Regions from separate parts of the Arthrobacter sp. NQ7 genome, predicted to be linked through region 3. Evidence: riboswitches for the same ligand, from Rfam matches in the RefSeq annotation. Region 3 holds a riboswitch; each other region holds the start of a gene.

What was found. A riboswitch is a leader RNA that binds a small molecule or an ion and turns the genes downstream of it on or off. The one in region 3 is predicted to bind thiamine pyrophosphate.
Region 1: it holds a riboswitch for thiamine pyrophosphate, as region 3 does, so the genes downstream of both, PUN71_RS16425 (ECF transporter S component) here and thiO (glycine oxidase ThiO) in region 3, are expected to answer to the same signal.
Region 2: it holds a riboswitch for thiamine pyrophosphate, as region 3 does, so the genes downstream of both, thiD (bifunctional hydroxymethylpyrimidine kinase/phosphomethylpyrimidine kinase) here and thiO (glycine oxidase ThiO) in region 3, are expected to answer to the same signal.

The regions. Positions count from the first base shown of each region.
Region 1 is NZ_JARFXU020000017.1:31,420-38,714, forward strand. It holds gene PUN71_RS16410 (UDP-N-acetylglucosamine 1-carboxyvinyltransferase) at 1-884, opposite strand, end outside; gene PUN71_RS16415 (energy-coupling factor transporter transmembrane component T family protein) at 994-1,794, opposite strand; gene PUN71_RS16420 (ABC transporter ATP-binding protein) at 1,791-3,335, opposite strand; gene PUN71_RS16425 (ECF transporter S component) at 3,335-3,958, opposite strand; TPP riboswitch at 4,026-4,164, opposite strand; gene PUN71_RS16430 (iron-containing redox enzyme family protein) at 4,414-5,466, shown strand; gene PUN71_RS16435 (CDGSH iron-sulfur domain-containing protein) at 5,480-5,725, shown strand; gene PUN71_RS16440 (DUF4235 domain-containing protein) at 5,829-6,092, shown strand; gene mnhG (monovalent cation/H(+) antiporter subunit G) at 6,117-6,521, opposite strand; gene PUN71_RS16450 (MrpF/PhaF family protein) at 6,511-6,786, opposite strand; gene PUN71_RS16455 (Na+/H+ antiporter subunit E) at 6,786-7,295, opposite strand, start outside.
Region 2 is NZ_JARFXU020000003.1:227,378-234,672, reverse strand. It holds gene PUN71_RS05895 (Rne/Rng family ribonuclease) at 309-3,833, shown strand; TPP riboswitch at 3,979-4,073, shown strand; gene thiD (bifunctional hydroxymethylpyrimidine kinase/phosphomethylpyrimidine kinase) at 4,081-5,598, shown strand; gene rplU (50S ribosomal protein L21) at 5,863-6,171, shown strand; gene rpmA (50S ribosomal protein L27) at 6,233-6,496, shown strand; gene obgE (GTPase ObgE) at 6,615-7,295, shown strand, end outside.
Region 3 is NZ_JARFXU020000002.1:346,310-353,604, forward strand. It holds gene PUN71_RS04375 (hypothetical protein) at 1-164, shown strand, start outside; gene PUN71_RS04380 (thiazole synthase) at 262-1,086, opposite strand; gene thiS (sulfur carrier protein ThiS) at 1,091-1,327, opposite strand; gene thiO (glycine oxidase ThiO) at 1,324-2,631, opposite strand; TPP riboswitch at 2,624-2,742, opposite strand; gene thiE (thiamine phosphate synthase) at 2,770-3,504, shown strand; gene PUN71_RS04400 (RNB domain-containing ribonuclease) at 3,541-5,064, shown strand; gene PUN71_RS04405 (DEAD/DEAH box helicase) at 5,355-7,037, shown strand; gene PUN71_RS04410 (DNA-methyltransferase) at 7,047-7,295, shown strand, end outside.

The DNA of each region.
Region 1 (7,295 bases), on a different contig from region 3:
TCCGGCTTGCCGGTAATTTTCAGGGTGGTGGTGCCCACGCCCTCGATGGTGACGCCGAGCATCTGCAGGTAGAAGCAGAGGTCCTGCACCATGTAGTTGGGGCTGGCGTTCCGGATCACGGTGGTCCCGGCCCGGTGGGCTGCCGCCATGATGGCGTTCTCGGTGACGGTGTCCCCGCGCTCGGTGAGGACGAAGGAGCGGTCGCGGGTGTCGGCCGGCGGTGCCTGCACGGTGTAGAAACCGGCAGTGGCCTCCACCGAAAGGCCGAACTCACGCAGCGCCTGCATGTGCGGTTCCACGGTGCGGGTGCCAAGGTCGCAGCCGCCGGCGTAGGGCAGCCGGTACTCCCGCGACTCGTCCAGCAGGGGGCCCAGCAGCATGATGACGCTGCGGGTGCGCCGTGCAGCGTCCACGTCCATGGCGTCCAGGTCCAGGACCGCGGGGCGGCGGAGGCGCAGGTCGGTGTCGTTGAGCCAGGTGCACTCCACGCCGATGCTGGTCAGCACCTCGACGATGCGGTTGACTTCCTCGATCCGGGCCAGCCGGCGGAGCACGGTGGTGCCGCGGTTGATCAGGCTGGCGCACAGCAGGGCGACGCCGGCATTTTTGCTGCTGTTGACGTCCACAGCACCGGAAAGGGTGCGTCCGCCCTCCACCCGGAGGTGCGTCATCTGCGGCTTGCCCACGTTGACGATGCTCCGGTCAAAGATGTTTTCCAGGCGCTGGATCATCTTCAGGCTCAGGTTCTGCTTGCCCTGTTCCATCCGTGCGACGGCTGACTGGCTGGTGCCGAGTTCGGCGGCCAGCTGGCCCTGGGTCCAGCCCTTTTCGGTCCGGGCGTCCTTCAGCATGGCGGCAACGTGTTCAGCGGTTTCCTGCGTCATACCCCCGAATATATCATAAATGAGTTATTTGTCCGGATAGCCGGTCAGGGCGCGCGGTCGCCGAAAGGCTTTACCCGCTATGTGCGATACGGCGCGTCGACGTGTCGGATCAGCTGCCCAGCCACACCATGTTCCAGGTGCCCGCCGCAAGCGCCGCTGCCAGGGCAAGCCCGGCCATCAGCACGCCACCCGCCAGCACGCCCAGGTCCAGGCCACTGAAGGTGGATTCACGCGCCCAGGTCCTGCTGCCGCCGCCGAATCCGCGCGCTTCCATGGTCACGGCAAGCCGGGACGCGCGGCGGATCGCCTGCACCAGGAGCCCGAAGCTCTGCCCCAGCGTCGCTTTCACCCGCTGGGGCAGGCTGCCGCGCGAGCCGACGCCGCGTGCCCGCCGGGCCATCCCGATGGTCTGCCATTCCTCAGCCATGAGCCCCACCAGGCGCATGGCGGCCAGGGTTCCCAGGACGAACCGGTGCGGCAGCCGCGCCTTCTGCGCCAGCGCATCCGCGAGGTCGGTCGGGTCGGTGCAGCTCATCAGCAGGACCGCCGGCAGTGCAATGGCAAAGCCGCGCAGGAGGAAGCCGATCCCCAGCTGCAGCGAGCCTTCACTCATGGTCCAGATGCCGACGTCGAGCAGGATCCGTCCGCTGTCCGGCGCCAGGATGGAGGTGCTCCACCCGCCCACGGCGGCGGCGAGGATCAGCGGCCACCCGCGCTGCCACAGCAGGGCCAAGGTGAGCCCGGCCAGGGGAAACAGCAGCAGTTCGAAGACCAGGGCCACGGAGGCCGACACCCAGTCGATGGACAGCGCCAGGACCGCGGTAATGAGCACGACGGCGGCAAACTTGCTCAGGGGGTTGGCGCGGGCCAGGAGGGCGCGGTTGCCGGCCAGGGTGAGTTCCTGCCTCATGGCGCCACCGGTTCCGACGCGGCCATCCGAAGCTCCGCCCCGCCCAATGCCCCAGTGAATTCGGCGTCGTGGGTCACGGACACCACGGCGGTGCCTGCGTCCAGCAGCTCGGAGAGGAACGAGGCCAGCTCCGCCCATGTGTTGGCATCCTGGCCGAAGGTGGGCTCGTCCAGGACCAGCACCTGGGGGCTGGCGGCGAGGACGGTGGCAACGGAAAGCCGCCGTTTTTCGCCGCCGGAGAGCGTGTAGGGGTTGGCGTCCACCAGCTGGGTAAGACGCAGCCGCTCCAGCAGTTCGTCAACCCGGTCCTCACCGTGGCCAAGGTGCCGGGGACCGAACAGCAGCTCATCGAGCACCTTGCCGGTGACGAACTGGTGCTCCGGCTCCTGGAACACCGTCCCCACGCGCGAAATCAGTTGCTCGGCCTTCCAGGTGTAGGGGTCGATCCCCGCGCCGCGGCTGAGGTCCAGCGTGGCGGAAACCTTCCCGGAGACGGGTTCCAGCAGCCCGGCAAGGGTCAGCGCAAAGGTCGATTTTCCGGCGCCGTTCGGACCGGTGATGGCGAGGGCCTGGCCTGCACGGACCTGGGCCGCGAGCCCTTCCTGGACCGGGACGGGCGGAATCCTGCGAAGGCCCTTGCGGCGTGGACGTTCGCGGGAGACAGCAAGCCGTTCGGCGGCCAGCAGGAGATTCCCGGTTCCGGGGGCGGGAACCCCGGCACGGCCACGGGTGGCCGGCACGTAGCCCGGCACCCACACCCCGGCGGCGGTGAGCTTGGCGCGCGCCTCGCGAAGCACCAGGTCCGGCGGCCCGTCCAGGAGTACGGCGGGATCGGATGCGGAGCCCGGCTGGAGCACCACGATCCGGTCCACCAGGTCCTTCCACACGGAAACCCGGTGCTCCACCACCACCAGGGTGGCCCCGGTCTTGTCCAGGCAACGGGCGACGGCGCCCCGGACCTCCAGCACGCCGTCCGGGTCCAGGTTGGCCGTGGGTTCGTCCAGCAGGATCAGCCCCGGGCGCATCGCCAGGATGCCCGCCAGCGCCAAACGCTGCTTCTGGCCGCCGGACAGCGCCGACGTCGGGTGGTCCAGCGGGAGGTGGGACAGGCCGACGTCGGCAAGCGCCTCGTGCACGCGCGCCCAGATGGCTTCCCGGGGCACCGCAAGGTTTTCGGCGCCGAAGGCGACGTCGTCGCCCACCCGGGACAGGACCACCTGGGTTTCCGGGTCCTGCTGCATCAGCCCGGCGTGCCCGCGCCGGGCGCGGGGCACGGCGCCGTCAATGAGCAGCGAACCTGACTCGTCGGCGTCGCCTGCCTCGCCGTCGTCGTTGATGTCGCCCAGCACCCCCGCAAGCGCATGCAGCAGCGTGGACTTCCCGGCCCCCGAGGGACCGAGCAGCAGCACCCGCTCGCCGGGGCTGATGTCCAGGTCGAGGGCATGGACGGCAGGCTTGGCCCGTCCGGCATGCCGCCAGCCCCAGCCGCGGGCGGCCACGGCGGCGGGGCGGACCGTGCCGGCGGCGTCCTGGGGAGCCATCAGGAGAAGACTGGCTCCGTGGCGGCCTTGCGGGACGCGAAGGAGCTGAGCACGCCGGTGCGCGCCAGGCCGCGGGTGGCGAGCCAGGACAGGGCGCCGGCGATAACTGCGCCTGACAGCATGCAGAACAGGATGTAGGCCAGCTTGTCACCACCGGAGTAGGCGATGTTCCAGCCCCACGGCGCGAACGAGTCGTTCAAGCCGCAGAACAGGCCCGCGGCCGCACCGGCCAGCAGGGACACCGGCAGGTTGAACCTGCGGTAAACGAAGATGGCGAAGATGATTTCCGCGCCCAGGCCCTGGACGAAGCCGGAGAACAGGACGGATGCGCCGTACTGGGAGCCCATGAGGAGTTCGCCCGTGGCGGCCACGGTCTCGCAGAACAGGGCGGCCCCGGGCTTGCGGATAATCAGCATCCCCAGGACGCCGGGGATCATCCAGCCACCGGCGATCAGGCCGGTCAGGGGCGGGTAGGCGGCGTTCATCGGCACGGAGACCGCGGCCGCAGCCTGGTCCCAGGCCCAGAAAATAACGCCTCCGGCGATGGCCACCAGCGCGGCCACCACGATGTCCACGACGCGCCAGGACTTGCTGGTGGTCTTCTTGATTGCTGCAGTACTCATTGGATCCTCCTGGGAAACAGGAGGGGAAAGTATTCCCGGCCGGCGGCCTGTTGCCGTGCAGCCGCGACACTTTGAGAACTCGACTCCCTTGCGCCGGTACTAACCGGATCAGGTTCGAGGGTCTGCGGCGGTCCGCACTCTCAGCGCCCACCTTCAGTTCCCGGCTGGTGCCGAGGGCCGACGGCGGCGCTCCCCTGTCGTTTTTAGTGTTGCGTTAAATGTGGGTAAGGCTTTTTGCCCTTCCGGACGTGCTCAAGTTTACACCGGAGGGCCCTGCGTGGAGGGCTCCAACGGCCCATCCTGCCGGATGTGACCGGCCCGCCGGCCTATCGAAGCGATGGCTTTAGCTTTTATTAGTAATCATGCTTACTATATTGGTTCCCGGGATGGACGGGGACAGGGCGTGGGAGCTCCGTCCCCGGTCACGGAAACAGCGCGCCGGAACGAGGAGCATCATGAGAATCCCGGAAACCCGAGGGCCCATCAGCAGCGCCCTTCTCACGGCCTTGGCCAAGGCTCCGGATTCCGCTGGCGCGGAACTGGACGGGCTGTACCGGCTGGTGGCGGGGCAATTGGCGGAAACCACCGACATCATTGGCGACGAGGACATCCAGCTGGCCCTTTTCTGCCTTTACGAGCTGCACTACTCGGGCCTGGACGGCGTCTCCGACGCCTGGGAGTGGGAGCCCGGCCTGATCAGGGTGCGGCGGCTGATCGAGGAACCGTTTGAGGCCGCCCTCCGCACGGCCGCGCACCAGGCCGCCGGAAGCCTTGAACTCCCGACCGGCACCTTGGGCAGCGACCAGGTGGCCGATGTCCTCTTCGGCCTTGCGGCCGCTGACACCGGCCCCAGCGTCTCCCGTTTCGTTGCCAGGAAGGCAAGCCTGGACCAGCTCAAGGAGTTCCTGGTCCACAAATCCGTGTACCAGCTGAAGGAAGCCGATCCCCACACCTGGGCGATTCCCCGCCTCAGCGGACGTCCCAAGGCGGCGCTGGTGGAAATCCAGGCAGACGAATACGGCGGCGGGCGGCCTGAGCGGATGCACAGCGCGCTGTTCGCCCGGACCATGCGGGGCCTGGGGCTGGACGGCAGCTACGGCGCCTACGTCGATGCCGTTCCCGCCATTTCCCTGGCCTCGGTGAACCTGATGTCGCTGTGCGGCCTGAATAGACGGCTGAGGGGGGCCATCACCGGCCACTTGGCCATCTACGAAATGACGTCTTCCCAGCCCAACCGGTTCTACGGCAACGGATTCCGCCGGCACGGTTTCGGCCAGGACATCACCCACTACTTCGACGAGCACGTGGAAGCGGATGCAGTCCACGAGCAGATCGCGGGGCGGGACCTGGCCGGCGGCCTGGTGGAAGCAGAGCCGGAGCTCCTCGCCGATGTCCTGTTCGGGGCAACGGCCGTCATGGCCATGGACAGCCGCCTGTCGAACCACCTGTTGTCCTCCTGGGAAGCCGGCACATCGTCGCTCCGGACGGCCGTGCCGGCGGCAGCATGACCCCGGGAACAGCATGACCCAGGAACAAGGAACAGGAGGCAACGTGGACCAGGAATCTGCGGCGGGCTCAATAGTGGTGTGCCCGGACGGACCCTTGATCGTCAGGGGCGGGTTCGAGATCGTCACCCCTTCGGGGGACGCCGTGCCCCGCGACCGAAAGACCGTGGCGTTGTGCCGGTGCGGGGCCTCGGCGATCAAACCCTACTGCGACGGCACGCACAAAATGATCAAATTCCGCACCGAACCACCCACCCCATAGTCCGCCAAGTGCCTGCCGCCCGCCACGTCCTTGCCATGACCGGCACGGCTGTCCGGCTAGGGTGGAGGCAGTCCGTTTTCCGCCGCCGCAAGGAGTTACAGGAATGAACCTTTTCATCAAGCTGCTCGGGACCGGGGTGAGCCTGGGCGCAGGCCTGGCCGGCACCAAGCTGGTCAACACCATCTGGGAAAAAACCACCGGCCAGAAGGCGCCCACCGGCAAGAACGAGGATGTCCCCACCAGCCTGCGTTCCGCGCTGACCTTCGCGCTGATCTCTGCCGCGGTCAGTGCCACCATCCAGGTACTGGCCAACCGGGGCACCCAGCGCGCCATCGCCCGCTTCGCCAAGACCCAGGACATCGTCTAACCCGGGACACCGTCCAACAGCGTGTTACCCGCCGTCGCCGGGGCCGTCCTTCAGGGCAGTCTCGGCGGCGGCTTTTTGCACCACGGCCTCCAGTTCGTCCGAGGTGAGCAGTTCCCGGTGCAGGTGCTTGGTGCGGTAGCCGGCCCGGCCCACCATGTGCGCGGACACGGGCACCGTGAGCAGCTGGAAGATCCACGCCACCACCAGGACCGGCCACACCCACCAGGTGCGCATCTGCAGCCCGATGGCGGCCAGCAGCAGGAACAGTCCCAGCACCTGGGGCTTCGTGGCGGCATGCATCCGGCTGAGCAGGTCCGGGAAGCGCAGCAGGCCAACGGCTGCGCCGAGGGACATGAGTGCCCCGACCACCATGAACACCGCGGAGACGGCGTCAATCCAGGCATCGGGTCCGGAGAAGTCAGGATTCATCAGGCTTCACCCTCCGGTCGGCCACGAACCTGGCCACGGTCACGGATCCGATGAATCCGATGATGGAAATGGCCACCACCAGCATGAGGTTGTGGAGGTGGCGGTTCACGGCCATGTCAATGCACAGGGCCCCGGCAAGGATGGCCAGCAGCACATCCGCTGCCAGCACCCGGTCGAGCAGCGACGGGCCCCTGGCAATCCTGATGATGGCGCCGGCCGCTGCCAGCGAGAAGATCACGGCTGTAACAGCCAGGACAACCTGCATCACGCGGCGGCCTCCAATCGGACGGCTTCAAGTTCTTCCGGCGTGCCCATGATGCGGATCAGGCCCGCCTCAATGGACCGGACCTCGTTCCGGAGGCCCTCCACATCTTCCTTGGACGTGATGTTGAGCGCGTGCAGGTACAGGGTGGATGTCGAGCGGTCCACCTCCACCACCAGGGAGCCGGGGATAAGCGAGATGACATGCCCGGTGGCGGTGACGATCAGGTCCTGGTGGCTGCGGAGCGTGACCGCCACGACGGCGTTGGTCACCTTGGGGCCGCGGACGGTGGCCAGGTAGAGGACCTGGGCGCTGGCCACCACCACTTTGCCCAGGAAGGCCAGGGCAAAGGGCACGGCGTACAGGATGTTGAACCGGCCGCCGAGCTCCACGGGCGGAAGGTAGAAAAGCCTTGCCACGCCCACCGCCAGGAGGGCTCCAAACAGGAGGTTCCCGGCGCTGAAATCCTGCCAAAGCGCGCCCCAGACGATCACCAGCCAGACCAGGAGCGG
Region 2 (7,295 bases), on a different contig from region 3:
CGTGGCTGGAAGCCGATCCACATTCGGACTCCGGTCCGGTGGTTTGTTCCAAGACCGCCAATGATGAGCAGGGCAGGCTTCGGATTCTTCCGGCACTCCCGCGACTCCATTGGGCGGCACCTGGTTGTGGCACGCAGAACAACGGGTTTTCGAAACATCCGCCGGCTCCCACGGGCTGCCGCACCCCAACGACGGTGCGAACCTGGGAGTATCCACTTGACTTCTGTCAACGCCTGCGGGTTTTGACAATATGTGCCCCAATGGGTGCCGGATGTGGCGGTACGTCAGGGGCAGGAGTGTTGCCACATATGGACAATGATCAGGAACTGGCCGTTAACGAAGATGCAGCGGCCGCTGCACCCAAGAGGGCTGTGCGCACCCGCCGCAAGACGGCTCCCAAGGCCGAGGCCGCCCCGGCGGACGCCGGCGCCGTGGCGCCTGCGGAGGCAGCCGCCACCCCCGGTGCCGACGGCGGAGCAGTAGAGGCCCTCGCGGCGCCCAAGGCTCCGGCCCGGCGCACCCGCGCCCGGAAGAAAGTTGACGCCGCCGAGCCCCTGCCCGCCTTCGCCGGTGAAGCGGACGCCGCCTCGCCGGATACCGGCGTCGCCGAGGCTCCTGCGGCAGCGGCCGTGAGCCCCGCACCGCAAGCTGCTTCCGACGCCGCGGCTGCCCCCGAGGCGGCTGAGGCGGAGGCCAAGCCCGTGCGCCGCCGTCGCGTAGCCACCCGCAAGGCTGCGTCCCCCGCCGCCGCGCCGCAGCCAGAAGCAGAGGCCGTGGCCGTACCGGCGGAATCCGCTGTTGCGGAAGCGCAGGCTGGGGAACCAGCCGATGCCGAGGCGGCCGCCCAGGAAGCTCCCGCCCAGGAAGCGCCAGCCACGCAGGCCGCAGGCCCGGCAGCAGCCCCCGAACAGGACCAGGACCAGACCCCACAGGCCACCACCGCCGGTGGAGCTGCCGGCGCCGTGGAAGCAGCTGCCGCATCAGCCCAGGAGCGGACCCAGGAACCCGCGCCGGCACAGGAACCCGCGCCGGCACAGGAACCCGCCGCAGCCCAGGCGGGGGAGCCGTCCAAGGCCGGGTCCGCCCCGGCAGCCGCCAGCCCGTTCGGGTCCTTGTTCCTTGAACCCGCTTCCCCCACGTCCGTCATCTTCCAGGCACCCGACCTGAGTACCGTGGTCCGCCCCGCTGTGCCGGCTGTGGAGGAGCCTGAGGAAGACGAAACCGACGACGGCGACGACTCCTCCAGCCGCCGCAGGCGCCGCAGCCGGGGCCGGCGGGGCCGCAGCCGCACCGGCGACCGGGCCAGTGAGGACGCCGAGGCCGGCAGCTCAGACACTGACGCCGAGGACGAAGCCGACGAAGACAACGCCGCACAGCTGGAAGACGGTGTCACCTCCCGCCGCCGTCGCCGCCGCCGCCGCGGGGACCAGGACCTTGAACTGACCGGCGGCGGGGACGACGATCCGCCCAACACGGTGACCCGCGTCCGTGCACCACGGCCGGTGAGCGAAGCACCGGTGAACAACCGGGTCACGAGCGTAAAGGGCTCCACCCGCCTGGAAGCCAAGAAGCAGCGCCGCCGCGAATCCCGCGACACGGGCCGCCGCCGCACCGTCATCACGGAAGCCGAGTTCCTGGCACGCCGCGAATCCGTCGACCGGCAGATGATCGTCCGCCAGCGCGACGACAGGATCCAGATTGCGGTCCTCGAAGACGGCGTCCTGGCTGAGCACTTCGTGTCCAAGACGCAGCAGGACTCGCTGATCGGCAACGTCTACCTGGGCAAGGTCCAGAACGTGCTGCCGTCCATGGAAGCGGCGTTCGTTGACATCGGGCGCGGCCGCAACGCCGTCCTGTATGCCGGCGAGGTCAACTGGGAGGCAGTGAACCTCGAAGGCAAGCAGCGCCGCATCGAAAACGCGCTGAAGTCCGGGGATACCGTGCTGGTCCAGGTCACCAAGGACCCCGTGGGCCACAAGGGTGCCCGCCTCACCAGCCAGATCTCGCTTCCCGGCCGCTACCTTGTGTACGTGCCCGGCGGATCCATGACCGGCATCTCCCGCAAGCTGCCCGACGTCGAACGCAACCGCCTCAAGCGCATCCTCAAGGACCGGCTGCCCGAGCACGCCGGTGTCATTGTCCGCACCGCCGCCGAAGGCGCGTCCGAGGAAGAGCTGACGCACGACATCAACCGGCTGCGCGCCCAGTGGGAAGGCATCGAAAGCCAGGCGGCGTCCACCAAGATCCTTGCCCCCGAGCTGCTTTACGGCGAGCCGGACCTGACCATCAAGGTTGTCCGCGACGTCTTCAACGAGGACTTCTCCAAGCTCATCGTTTCCGGCGAGGAAGCCTGGGACACCATCGAGGCCTACGTCACCTACGTGGCGCCCGATCTGGTGGGCAGGCTCGAGAAGTGGACCAAGGACCAGGACATCTTCTCCGCCTGGCGCATCGACGAGCAGATCCACAAGGCCCTGGAGCGCAAGGTCTTCCTGCCCTCCGGCGGCTCCCTGGTGATCGACCGCACCGAAGCCATGACCGTGGTGGACGTCAACACCGGCAAATTCACCGGCAGCGGCGGCAACCTCGAGGAGACGGTCACCAAGAACAACCTCGAAGCCGCCGAGGAAGTGGTCCGCCAGCTGCGGCTGCGCGACATCGGCGGCATCATCGTGATCGACTTCATCGACATGGTGCTCGAATCCAACCGTGACCTGGTCCTCCGCCGCCTGGTGGAATGCCTGGGCCGCGACCGGACCAAGCACCAGGTCGCGGAAGTGACGTCACTGGGCCTGGTCCAGATGACCCGCAAGCGCATGGGCACCGGGCTGCTGGAAGTCTTCGGCGAACAGTGCGAGGCCTGCGCAGGCCGCGGTGTAGTGACCCACGACGATCCCGTGGAGCACCGCCGCGCCAACATCGTGGCCGCCGAGCACCATGTCCAGCGCACCGACAACCGTCCCGAGCCCCGCGGCGAAGCGCACCGCCCGGAAGGGCACCGGAACGACGCCGCCCAGCCCGGGGTCCGCCCGGAGCGCAAACGCCGCCGCGGCCGCGGCAACCAGCAGCCTGAAGCGGCTCCGGCCCCGGCAGTCCACGTCCACACCGTCCAGCCCGACCCGACAGATGCCGAGCGGCACGCCAAAGCGGAGGCCACCAGGCTTGCCCTGGCCAACATCGCAGCGGCCGCGCACGCGGCGCACCTGCACGACGACGAGGTGGCCGCTGCACGGCAGATGCCGTCCGTTCCGCCTGCTGCCGCACCCGACGGGGAGAAGCACGACGACGGCTCCCCGGCGCGTCCCGCGGCGGTCCTGACGTTCGGCGGCGAGCAGGTCCCGCTTCCGTTCGTGGAGCACGCTGAGGAGCACCAGCCCAAGCCGGCACTCACCTTGGACCGCCTGGCCGAAGCGTTCGCGCACCTCGGCCAGCCCGCCTCTGCCATGGAGGATGCACCGGCCAAGGACGCGGCTGCCCAACAGCCTGCCGAAGCCGAACAGCCCAGGAACGCCGAACGGCCCAGGGAAGAAGCGGCGCCGGTGCAGCAGCCGGCTGCGGTGGAAGCCCCGGCGGAAAATGATTACTCCGACCACACGCTGGAGCAGTCCCGCCAACGCCGGCCCCGGCGCCACCGGGCCGCCAGCCGTGCCCAGGGTGCCGCCAACGAGACCGCCGTCCAGCACCACGAGAATGTCCAGGCCACTGGCGCCGGGCACTCGCACGCCGCGAAGGCACCCGAGTCCGGCAAACCCGGGGCTGCCACGGCGGAACCGGGCAAGGCGGCGGAGGAACCCATCATCCTCGGCGTCGGGGTGCCCGCCTCGGAGCTCTAAGCCCACGCCGGACCACCGCGCCGGGAAGTCCCCGTCCGGTGGACTGTTCCCCTCCGAATAACGGGGGAACAGTCCACCGGGCGGGGACTTCCTGCATGCCGGGGGCTGTCACCTTTCCCGCGCCCGGGCGTCAGCAGCTAGTCTGGAAACCGACACGGGGTGCCGCACAGGCCGGCTGAGATCCAGACCCGTTGAACCTGTCCGGCTAGTACCGGCGAAGGGATGTCTCTTGTCTTCGACCCTCTCCATGCCCCTCCCGGCTGTCCTGGAGGCTGCCCCGCAGCCCGCTGGCCGTGCCGTCCCCCGAGTGCTCTCCATCGCCGGTTCCGACCCGTCAGGCGGGGCCGGCATCCAGGCGGACCTCAAGAGCATCGCCGCCCATGGCGGCTACGGTATGGCCGCCATTACCGCGCTCACCGCACAAAACACCCGGGGTGTGCAGGACGTGCATGTTCCTCCCGCCGGGTTCCTGGCCCGGCAGCTGGATGCTGTCAGTGATGACATCAGCATTGACGCCGTCAAGATCGGCATGCTGGGTGATGAAGCGGTCATCCGCACTGTCCGCGGGTGGCTCGAAAAGGTGCGCCCCGCCGTCGTGGTCCTCGACCCGGTGATGGTGGCAACCAGCGGTGACCGGCTCCTGCAGGAATCGGCCGAAGCCGCGCTGCGGGAACTGCTGCCCCTTGCCCACCTCATCACCCCGAACGTGCCCGAGCTCGCCATGCTGGTGGGGGAGGACCCGGCGTCGGACTGGGAAGCGGCGCTGGACCAGGGCAGGCGCCTCGCAGCGGCCACCGGGGCCACCGTGCTGGTCAAGGGCGGCCACCTCGCGGGTCCCGGCTGCCCGGACGCCCTGGTCAACACCGGCGGCCTCCTGGGCCAGGAAGTGGTGGAAGTCCACGGTGCCCGGGTTGCCACCCGCAACAGCCACGGTACCGGCTGCTCGCTGTCCTCCGCCATGGCCACCGTGCAGGCGCGCGTGGGCGACTGGGAAGCTGCCCTCCGGACGGTCAAGCCCTGGCTGGCAGGTGCCCTGGAAAGCTCCGGCACGCTCGAGGTAGGCCAGGGGAACGGACCGGTCCACCACTTCCACCACGTCCGCCCGGCCCTGCCGGAAGGCGGCTTCGCGGCCCTCCTGTGGGCGGAAGCGCAGCAGGACCTCGAGGCTATCTACGCGCTGGACTTCATCAACGGCCTGGCCTCCGGCGGCCTCGCCGAAAAGGACTTCGCCTATTACCTGGCCCAGGATGCCCTTTACCTCAACGGCTACTCGCGGGTGCTTGCCCGTGCCAGCGCCATGGCCCCCTCCGAGGCCGAGCAGCTGTTCTGGGCCGGCTCCGCCCAGCAGTGCCTCGAGGTGGAATCGGAACTGCACCGCTCGTGGCTCAGCACCCGGCCCGCGCCCACCGGCTTGGGCCCCGTCACCAAGGCGTACGTCGACCACCTCACTGCGGCCTCGGCGTCGGGCAGTTATGCTGTCCTCGCCGCCGCGGTCCTGCCCTGTTTCTGGCTCTACGCGGAGGTGGGCGAAAAACTGCACGCCCGCTTCCTTGGCTCCGGCGAACCGGCCGGGCACGCCTACGCGGACTGGCTCCGCACTTATGCTGACGAGGGCTTCGCCGAGGCCACCCGCAGGGCCATTGCCATCGTGGACGCAGCGGGACGGAACGCGTCCGACCATGAGCGGTCAGCCATGGTCACCGCCTTCAAACAGTCGTGCCGCCTCGAACTCGAGTTTTTCGACGCGCCGCGGCTGCATTCCTGACCGCCGGCAGGCGGCGGCACCAGTATCATGGAACGGCACGGTGACGGCGCCGCCGCCGGCTTGTGGTTGCTATCACAGCCGGCCCGCCGGAACCAGCCTCATTTGCGGCCGGAGTCGGATTTAGCGTATTCTGGATCTTCGGTGCTTACGCCAACACTTGGGTTATGACCCCACGGCGTTGAGGCACAGCGAAAAACCAGGCTTTTAATGAGTCGGTTACGCACGCAAATTTTGTTATAAACGTCGAGAGAAGTGAGTTCCCAAGTGGTGTACGCGATTGTCCGCGCAGGCGGCCGCCAAGAGAAGGTTTCCGTTGGAGACTTCGTTACCCTGAACCGCGTCGCCGGTGGAGCCGGCAGCACCATTGAGCTGCCCGCACTGCTCCTGGTTGACGGTGACAAGGTCACCTCCGCCGCCGCCGACCTGGCCAAGGTAACTGTTACGGCTGAAATCCTCCAGGACCTGCGTGGTCCTAAGATTGTCATCCAGAAGTTCAAGAACAAGACCGGTTACAAGAAGCGCCAGGGTCACCGCCAGGAACTGACCAAGGTCAAGATCACCGGCATCAAGTAACCACCGGTTACTGTTCAGGTATTTCAACAGATTCCCCAGAATTTAGAGGCAGGCATTTCAGATGGCACATAAAAAGGGCGCGAGCTCCACTCGCAACGGTCGCGATTCCAACGCTCAGTACCTCGGCGTCAAGCGCTTCGGCGGCCAGGTCGTTTCCGCAGGCGAGATCATCGTCCGCCAGCGTGGCACCCACTTCCACCCGGGCGCCGGCGTTGGCCGCGGCGGGGATGACACCCTGTTCGCCCTGACCCCGGGCGCCGTCGAGTTCGGCACCCGCCGCGGTCGTCGCGTGGTCAACATCGTTGCTGCTGCAGCTGCAGAGTAACAACAAGTTCTGAACCGGTGGAGCGGGCCTGAGGGTCCGCTCCACTGTTCTTTTAACCGCATTACAATCGATGTGGCGTCCCCGGGCGCCATGTAAACAGCATCTGAGGGAGATCCACGTGGCCAGCTTTGTAGACCGGGTAGTACTGCATGTATCCGGCGGTACCGGCGGCCACGGATGCGTCTCCGTCCACCGTGAGAAGTTCAAGCCCCTCGGCGGTCCCGACGGCGGCAACGGCGGCAACGGCGGCGACGTGATCCTCCGCGTGGACCACCAGACCACCACGCTCCTCGACTACCACCACGCACCGCACCGCCACGCCAGCAACGGCGGGCCCGGCATGGGCGACTGGCGCGGCGGCAAGAACGGCGAGACCCTGGTCCTGCCCGTTCCGGACGGCACCGTCGTCAAGACCAAGGACGGCGAAGTCCTGGCCGACCTGGTGGGAGAAGGCACCGAGTACATTGCCGCAGCCGGCGGCCTGGGCGGACTGGGTAACGCCGCGCTCTCTTCGCAGAAGCGCCGCGCCCCCGGATTCGCGCTGCTGGGCCTCGAAGGCGAGTCCCGCGACATCGTCCTGGAACTGAAGTCCATCGCTGACATCGCCCTCGTGGGGTTCCCCTCCGCCGGCAAATCCAGCCTCATCGCCGCCATGTCCGCTGCCCGTCCCAAGATCGCCGACTACCCGTTCACCACCCTGGTGCCGAACCTCGGTGTGGTGCAGGCCGGCGACGTCCGGTTCACCATCGCTGACGTTCCCGGACTGATCGAAGGGGCCAGCGAGGGACGCGGCCTGGGC
Region 3 (7,295 bases):
TCCTGATGGCAGCGGGCTTCGGCTACTTGCCGGGCCTGACCTGGCTTCCGTGGGTCCTGCCCGTTGTCCTCGGCGTCGCCGCGGCGGTCCTCGCCGTGGTCTTCCTGGGCCGCACGCGCGCCCGCCACGACACCGAGCGGCTCACGGCGATCCTGCGGCGCTGAGCCGGCCCGCTCCCGGCGTCGCCGGACGACAGATTAAAAAGGCTGTGGCCACCACCCCCGAGGGTGGCGGCCACAGCCTTTTACCGACTGCCCGGGGCTAGAGGAACTCGGCCCGCCCCTCCATGGCAGACGATGCCAGGGCGTGCTCCCTGCGGGGTATGCGGCCCGCTGCCCTGGCCATCCTGCCGGCCATCACGGCGTGCTTGAACGCCTCGCCCATGAGCACTGGGTTCTGGGCGCGCGTCACGGCGGTGGCCAGCAGCACGGCGTCGCAGCCGAGTTCCATGGCCAGGGCGGCGTCCGAGGCCGTGCCAATACCGGCGTCCAGGACCACGGGCACGGAGGCGCGGGAGACGATGAGTTCGATGTTGTGCGGGTTCAGGATGCCCAGCCCGGTGCCGATGGGGGCTCCCAGCGGCATGACGGCGGTGGCGCCCAGGTTCTCCAGCCGCAGCGCGAGCACGGGATCGTCGTTCGTGTAGGCGAAAACCTTGAAGCCGCGGTTTACCAGCTGTTCGGTAGCGTCCACGAGCTCCACGGCGTCCGGCAGGAGGGTTTGTTCGTCGGCGATGACTTCCAGCTTCACCCAGTCCGTTTCCAGGGCCTCCCGCGCCAGTTCCGCCGTGAGGACGGCGTCCCTGGCGGTGAAGCAACCTGCGGTGTTGGGCAGCACCCGGATTCCGTGGTCCACCAGCAGCTGGAACAGTGAGCCGGTCTCGGCCGTGGAGTAGCGGCGCATGGCCACGGTGGTCAGCGCGGTGCCGGAGGCCAGGAGCGCGGCGCCCAGGCCGTCCAGGCTGGGCGCCCCGCCGGTGCCCATGATGAGCCTGGATTCGAGGGCGACGCCGTCGATCACCAGGGCGTCGCCGGCGCCGGCGCCGGTGCCGGTGCCGGTGGAGTGGATGGTGTTGGTTTCGGTCATGGCGTCAGCCTCCCTGTACTGCTGTGACGAGTTCGATGTCGTCGCCCTCGGCGAGCGCCGTGGCGAACCATTGGCTGCGCGGGACCACCTGCGCGTTGTGTGCGACGGCGACGCCCAGCTTGCCGCCGTCCGTCGCCTGGCCGCTCTGGGCAAGCGGGCGACCGGTGACCTGGCTGACGAGGGTGGTGATGGACGCGCCATCGGCCACCTGGTGCGGTTCTCCGTTGAGGGTGATGTTCACGCTGTCTCCTTGATGTGCGGGCTTGTGCCGGCCGCCACCGGCTTGGAAAACCGGTCCGGGCTGAAGGGTGCCCAGCGTGGATCGGTCCTTCCATCCAGCAGTCCGGTGCAGATGGCTGCGGCGGCAGGGGTGAGCAGGACGCCGTGCCGGAAGAACCCGGTGGCGATGATGAGCCCGTGGACGTGGCCGGCGGTGGTGGCGTCCTGGCCGGAGCCCACCGCCACCGGTACCCGGCCCAGCAGGGGGGCGTTGTCGGGGGTGCCGGGACGGGCGCGGGCCGTCGATTCGAGCAGTTCAAGTTCGGCGACGGCGGGCACCAGCGCCTGGGCGTCGCGCAGCAGCTGATAGACGCCGCCGGCGCTGACGGCGTCGGAAAGGGCATCTTCCCGCTGGGTGGCCCCGATGACCACGGTGCTGTCTTGCCGGGGAACGATGTACACCGGCACGCCGTGGACCAGGCCGCGCACCGTGGACGTCACCAGGGGCCGAAGGTGTCCGGGAACGGCCAGCCGGAGGATGTCCCCGTGGACGGGGCGCAACGGCAGCTCAAGCCCGTCCGGCAGGCCGCCAAGCTCCGCCGCGTGCAGCCCGTTGGCCACCACGGTTTCCTTGGCCAGGACCGTGCCGCCGCCGGCCAGGCTGACGCCGGCAACACTCGGGCCCTCCCACAACAGCCCGGCGGCCCGGTCCGGCACGGCAAAGCCCCGCTCCGCCCCGGCGGCGGACAGCTCCGGGTTCCCTTCGGGGGCGCCGCCGAGGGCCAGCCGCAGTGCCAGGACCAGCCGCCGCGGATCCACCTGGTGGTCCGACGGGGTATCCATGGCGCAGGCAATGGCCGGGCTGAGGAGCGGCTCGCGCGTCCGGGCCTCCCGCACCGCCAGCGGCTCCACCGCCAGGCCGTTGGCCTGCTGGACCGTCCGCAGGTCCATCAGGGCACGCCGGTCGGCGGCGTCGGCACCCACGGCCAGCGTCGGCGTCGTCAGGTATCCGCAGTCCTCGCCCGTTGCAGCGGCAACGTGGGCGGCGAAGGCAGGCCAGCGGGACGCCGAATCGAGCATGAGTTCCAGGAGATCCTCCTCCTGGTAGTGCAGTTCGCTGACCGGCGCCAGCATGCCCGCTGCGGCCCAACTGGCTCCGGTACCCGGGGCGTCGTCTATGACGACGACCGAGCGCCCGGAGCGCTGCACTTCCCACGCGATCCCGTGCCCCACCACTCCCCCGCCGATGACGGCGACGTCGGCCCGGACGGTGGAGTTTGCGCTGGCGCCTTCGGGCCCGGGGAGACTGTCAACGGGGTTGCGCATGTGGTTCCTTCCCTACGCCGGCATTAACCGGATCAGGTCAAGCGGTCGGCTCTGACGCCCTCTCAGCCCGGCGCTTTATGACAGCTGCCGCGGGCTCCCGCAGTACCAGCCCAGTTTAGAGGAACTAGGCTTGCAGGCATGAATGTGTCCACCTCATCCTTCCCTGCCGGCCCGCATGCCCCGGCCACCGAAGTTGTCAACGCACGGGACAACGACGCGCTCAAGGCGGCCCGCCTGTACCTCTGCACCGATGCCCGCCGGGACCGCGGCGACTTCGCCGGGTTCGTGGACGCAGCGTTCGCGGGCGGCGTGGACATCATCCAGCTGCGGGACAAGGCCATCGAGGCTGCCGAGGAGCTGGACCTGCTGGCTGTCCTGAAGGAGACGGCAGTCAGGCACGGCAAGCTGTGGGCAGTCAACGACCGGGCGGACATCGCGGTGCTGTCCGGGGCGCCGGTATTCCACATCGGCCAGAAGGACCTGCCCCTGGCGGCGGCGCGCACGCTGGTCAACGGCAACGCAGCCATTGGGCTTTCCAGCCACACCACGCAGCAGGTGGACGCTGCCCTTGCCGCCACCGCCGGCCCGGCAGGCCTGGACTACTTCTGCGTGGGGCCGGTCTGGGCCACGCCCACCAAACCCGGCAGGTCCGCCGTCGGGACCGGACTGGTGGAGTATGCCGCCGAAGCCTCCCGGCAGGCCGGGGAGCCGGTGCCGTGGTTCGCCATCGGCGGGATCGACCACGGCAACGTCCGGCAGGTGGCAGAGGCAGGTGCACGCAGGATCGTTGTGGTCCGGGCCATCACCGCTGCCGCCGATCCCGCAGCCGCTGCGGCATCCCTCCTCGACGCGCTGGACGCCGCCGCCTCCTGATGCCATATCCGTGGACTTGGAGCTAGGCTGATTTTTGTGTCACACCATCGGCTGGCCCCCAACGTTCATGACCACAGGAACGCCCTGGAAGAGGCGTTGGGCCAGCTGCGCACGGAGCTGGAACTTCCGGGTCCGTATCCGGCCGATGCCGTTGCGGACGCCCGCGCTGCCGTGGCGGCGCTGGAGCTGCCGTCCTACGACCTGACCGCCGTCGAATTCATCACCATCGATCCCGCCTCATCCACTGACCTGGATCAGGCGGTGTTCATCGAGCCGGACGGGACGGGCTACCGCGTGTTGTACGCGATTGCCGACGTCCCGGCATTCGTGGTGCCGGGCGGCCCCCTGGACGCGGAAACGCGGCGTCGGGGTCAGACGTTCTACGCGCCGGACGGCCGGATTCCGCTGCACCCGGAAGTCATCAGCGAGGGGGCCGGAAGCCTGTTGCCAGGGCAGGACTGTTCGGCCTTCGTCTGGGACTTCACGCTCGACGGCGACGCAGCCGTGCTGTCCGTAGGTGTCCGGCGCGCCAGGATCCGCAGCCGCGACAAGCTCAGCTACAAGGGCGCCCAGGCGGACCTCGACGCCGGGACCGCCTCCCCTGTGCTGACACTGCTGCGCGAAGTGGGCCTCAAACGGGTGGCGCTGGAACGGGCGCGTGAAGGGGCCAGCCTCAACATGCCTGAGCAGGAGATCGTCCAGCTGCCCGACGGCGGCTACCGCATTGATGCCGTACCGCAGCTTCCGGTGGAGGACTGGAACGCGCAGATTTCGCTGATGACGGGAATGGCTGCCGCGCAGCTGATGCTGGAGGGCAAGGTGGGCATCCTGCGCACCATGCCGGCTCCGGACGAGCGGAGCCTGAAGCACTTCCGGCTCCAGACCGAGGCGCTGGGCAAGCCCTGGGACGGCCAGGTCAGCTACGGCGAGTACCTGCGGTCCCTGGATCCCACCGATCCCCGTCAGCTGGCTATCATGCATTCGGCCGGCATGCTGTTCCGCGGCGCATCCTACACCGCCTTCGACGGCAACGTACCCGAGGACGGCATCCAATCCGCCATCGGTGCTGCCTACGCCCACACCACTGCCCCGCTCCGCCGGCTGGTGGACCGCTTCGTGCTGGTCATCTGCGAGGCCCTGAGCAACGGCGGGGATGTTCCCGGCTGGGCGCGCGAAGCCCTTCCGCTGCTGCCGGGCATCATGGCCGGTTCGGACCAGCTGGCCTCCCGCATGGAGCGCCTCGCCCTGGACACCGTGGAGGCGGCACTGCTGCTGAACCACATTGGGCAGGAGTTCGATGCAATCGTCATTTCCGGCTCCAAACCCCAGAACGGCAACGGCAACGGAAATGGTTCCGGGAACGGGAACGGGACTGGCAACGGGAAGGGCAGCAACGGCAGGAACGGGAACGGCAACGGAAGCTCCGGCATCATCCAGATTGCCGAACCCGCAGTGACCGCGCGCTGCGCCGGCGAACTGGAATCCGGCACCAAGGTCCGCGTGCGGCTGGTTTCGTCGGACATCACCACCCGCCAGATCCATTTCGAGCTGGTTTCCTGAGGCTCCAGCGGGTGCAGCGGGCGGGGCGAAAACAGTTTCCGCGCCCGTGCGGCTAGACTGGGAGGGTAGAAACTGGATGCCCGGTCGTTGATTTCCTCAATTTGAAACCAACAAGCCCGCCCCTACGCGATCTTGAGATTTGCCCGCTGGTCACCAGTGCCAGCATTAGATAGCCCGCGATCGGCTTCCACTGGAATTGCTTGTGCGCCTGAGCGTGCTCCGGAACGGCCAGCCTGGCCGCCCCGTTGAGCAGGCGGCGCCATTGCCTAAATGAATAAGGAAACTCCCCTGTGAGTGAATTGCATACCCACCAGCTTCTGAGCGACGCGTCCGGCACGGAGACCATTGAGCCGGAAGAAACCATCATCTCCGACGAAAAGCCGCATGAGATCGCGGAAAAGTCCTTCGCGGACTTCAACGTCCGCCAGGACATCGTCGAGTCCCTGGCTGACGCCGGGATCACCCACCCCTTCCCCATCCAGGCCATGACCCTGCCGGTGGCGCTGAGCGGCCACGACATCATCGGCCAGGCCAAGACCGGCACCGGCAAGACCCTGGGCTTCGGCATTCCCGCCCTGCAGCGCGTCATCGGACAGGACGATCCCGGCTACGCCAAACTCGCCGTCCCGGGAGCCCCGCAGGCCCTGGTCATCGTTCCCACCCGCGAACTGGCGGTGCAGGTGGCCGGCGACCTGGTGACGGCATCACGGAAGCGCAACGCCAGGATCGCCACCATCTACGGCGGCCGCGCCTACGAGCCGCAGGTCGAAGCCCTCAAGCAGGGCGTCGAAGTAGTGGTGGGCACCCCCGGGCGCCTGATCGACCTGTACAAGCAGAAGCACCTGAGCCTGAAGAACGTCAAGATCGTGGTGCTGGACGAGGCCGACGAGATGCTGGACCTGGGCTTCCTGCCGGACGTGGAGACCCTCATTGCGGCGACTCCCGCCGTGCGCCAGACGCTCCTCTTCTCCGCCACCATGCCCGGGCCGGTCATCGCCATGGCCCGCCGCTACATGACCCAGCCCACCCACATCCGCGCCGCGGATCCCGAGGACGAGGGCCTGACCAAGCGCGATATCCGCCAGCTGATCTACCGCGCGCACAGCATGGACAAGACCGAAGTGGTGGCCCGCATCCTGCAGGCCCGCGGCCGCGGCCGGACCATCATCTTCACCAAGACCAAGCGCACCGCCGCCAAGGTGGCCGAAGAACTCGTTGACCGCGGCTTCGCGGCCGCCGCCATCCACGGCGACCTGGGCCAGGGCGCCCGTGAGCAGGCGCTGCGGGCCTTCCGAAACAACAAGGTGGACGTCCTGGTGGCCACGGACGTCGCCGCCCGCGGCATCGACGTTGAGGACGTCACCCACGTGATCAACTACCAGTGCGTGGAAGACGAGAAGATCTACCTGCACCGCGTGGGCCGTACGGGCCGTGCGGGCAACAAGGGCACCGCCGTCACGTTCGTGGACTGGGACGATGTTCCCCGCTGGGCCCTGATCAACAAGGCCCTGGGCCTCAACGTGCCGGAGCCCGTTGAAACCTACTCCTCCTCGCCGCACCTCTTCACGGACCTCGACATCCCAGAGGGCACCAAGGGCCGCCTGCCCCGCGACAAGCGGACCCTGGCCGGTGTCGACGCCGAAGTGCTTGAGGACCTTGGCGAGACCGGCAAGAAGAACAGCCGTGGCGGCAGCCGCGACGGCGGCCGGTCCCGGGACAGGGACGGCCGTGGACGCGAAGGACGCAGCGGAAACCGCGAAAGCGGCCGCAGCGCCGGCGACACGAAGCGCACCGGTGAGCGCCGCCGTCGTACGCCTGACTCCGCCGCGCCTGCCGGCGAGGCCGCCGCTCCCGCAACCGAGGGCGAGCAGCCCTCACGCGCCCGCCGGACCCGGACCCGCACCCGCCGCCGCAACGGCGAAGTGGTGGCAGGTGCCGACACGGGCACGCAGCCTGGCACCTCCGAGGGCTAACTGCCGGAGATGACTGACACTGTTTGGGCGCCGGACGGCGGCAGCCTGGTGGTGCACGCGGACAACGCCGAGTACCTCCCCACGCTGCCGGACGGCGCCTTCACACTGATCTACGTGGACCCGCCCTTCAACACGGGCAGGCCGCAGCAGCGCCAGGAAACCCGGATGGTGGTCAACGCCGATGGCAGCGGGGACCGCGTGGGCTTCAAGGGCCGCTCCTACGACACCATCAAGGGCGCCCTGCACCGCTACGATGAT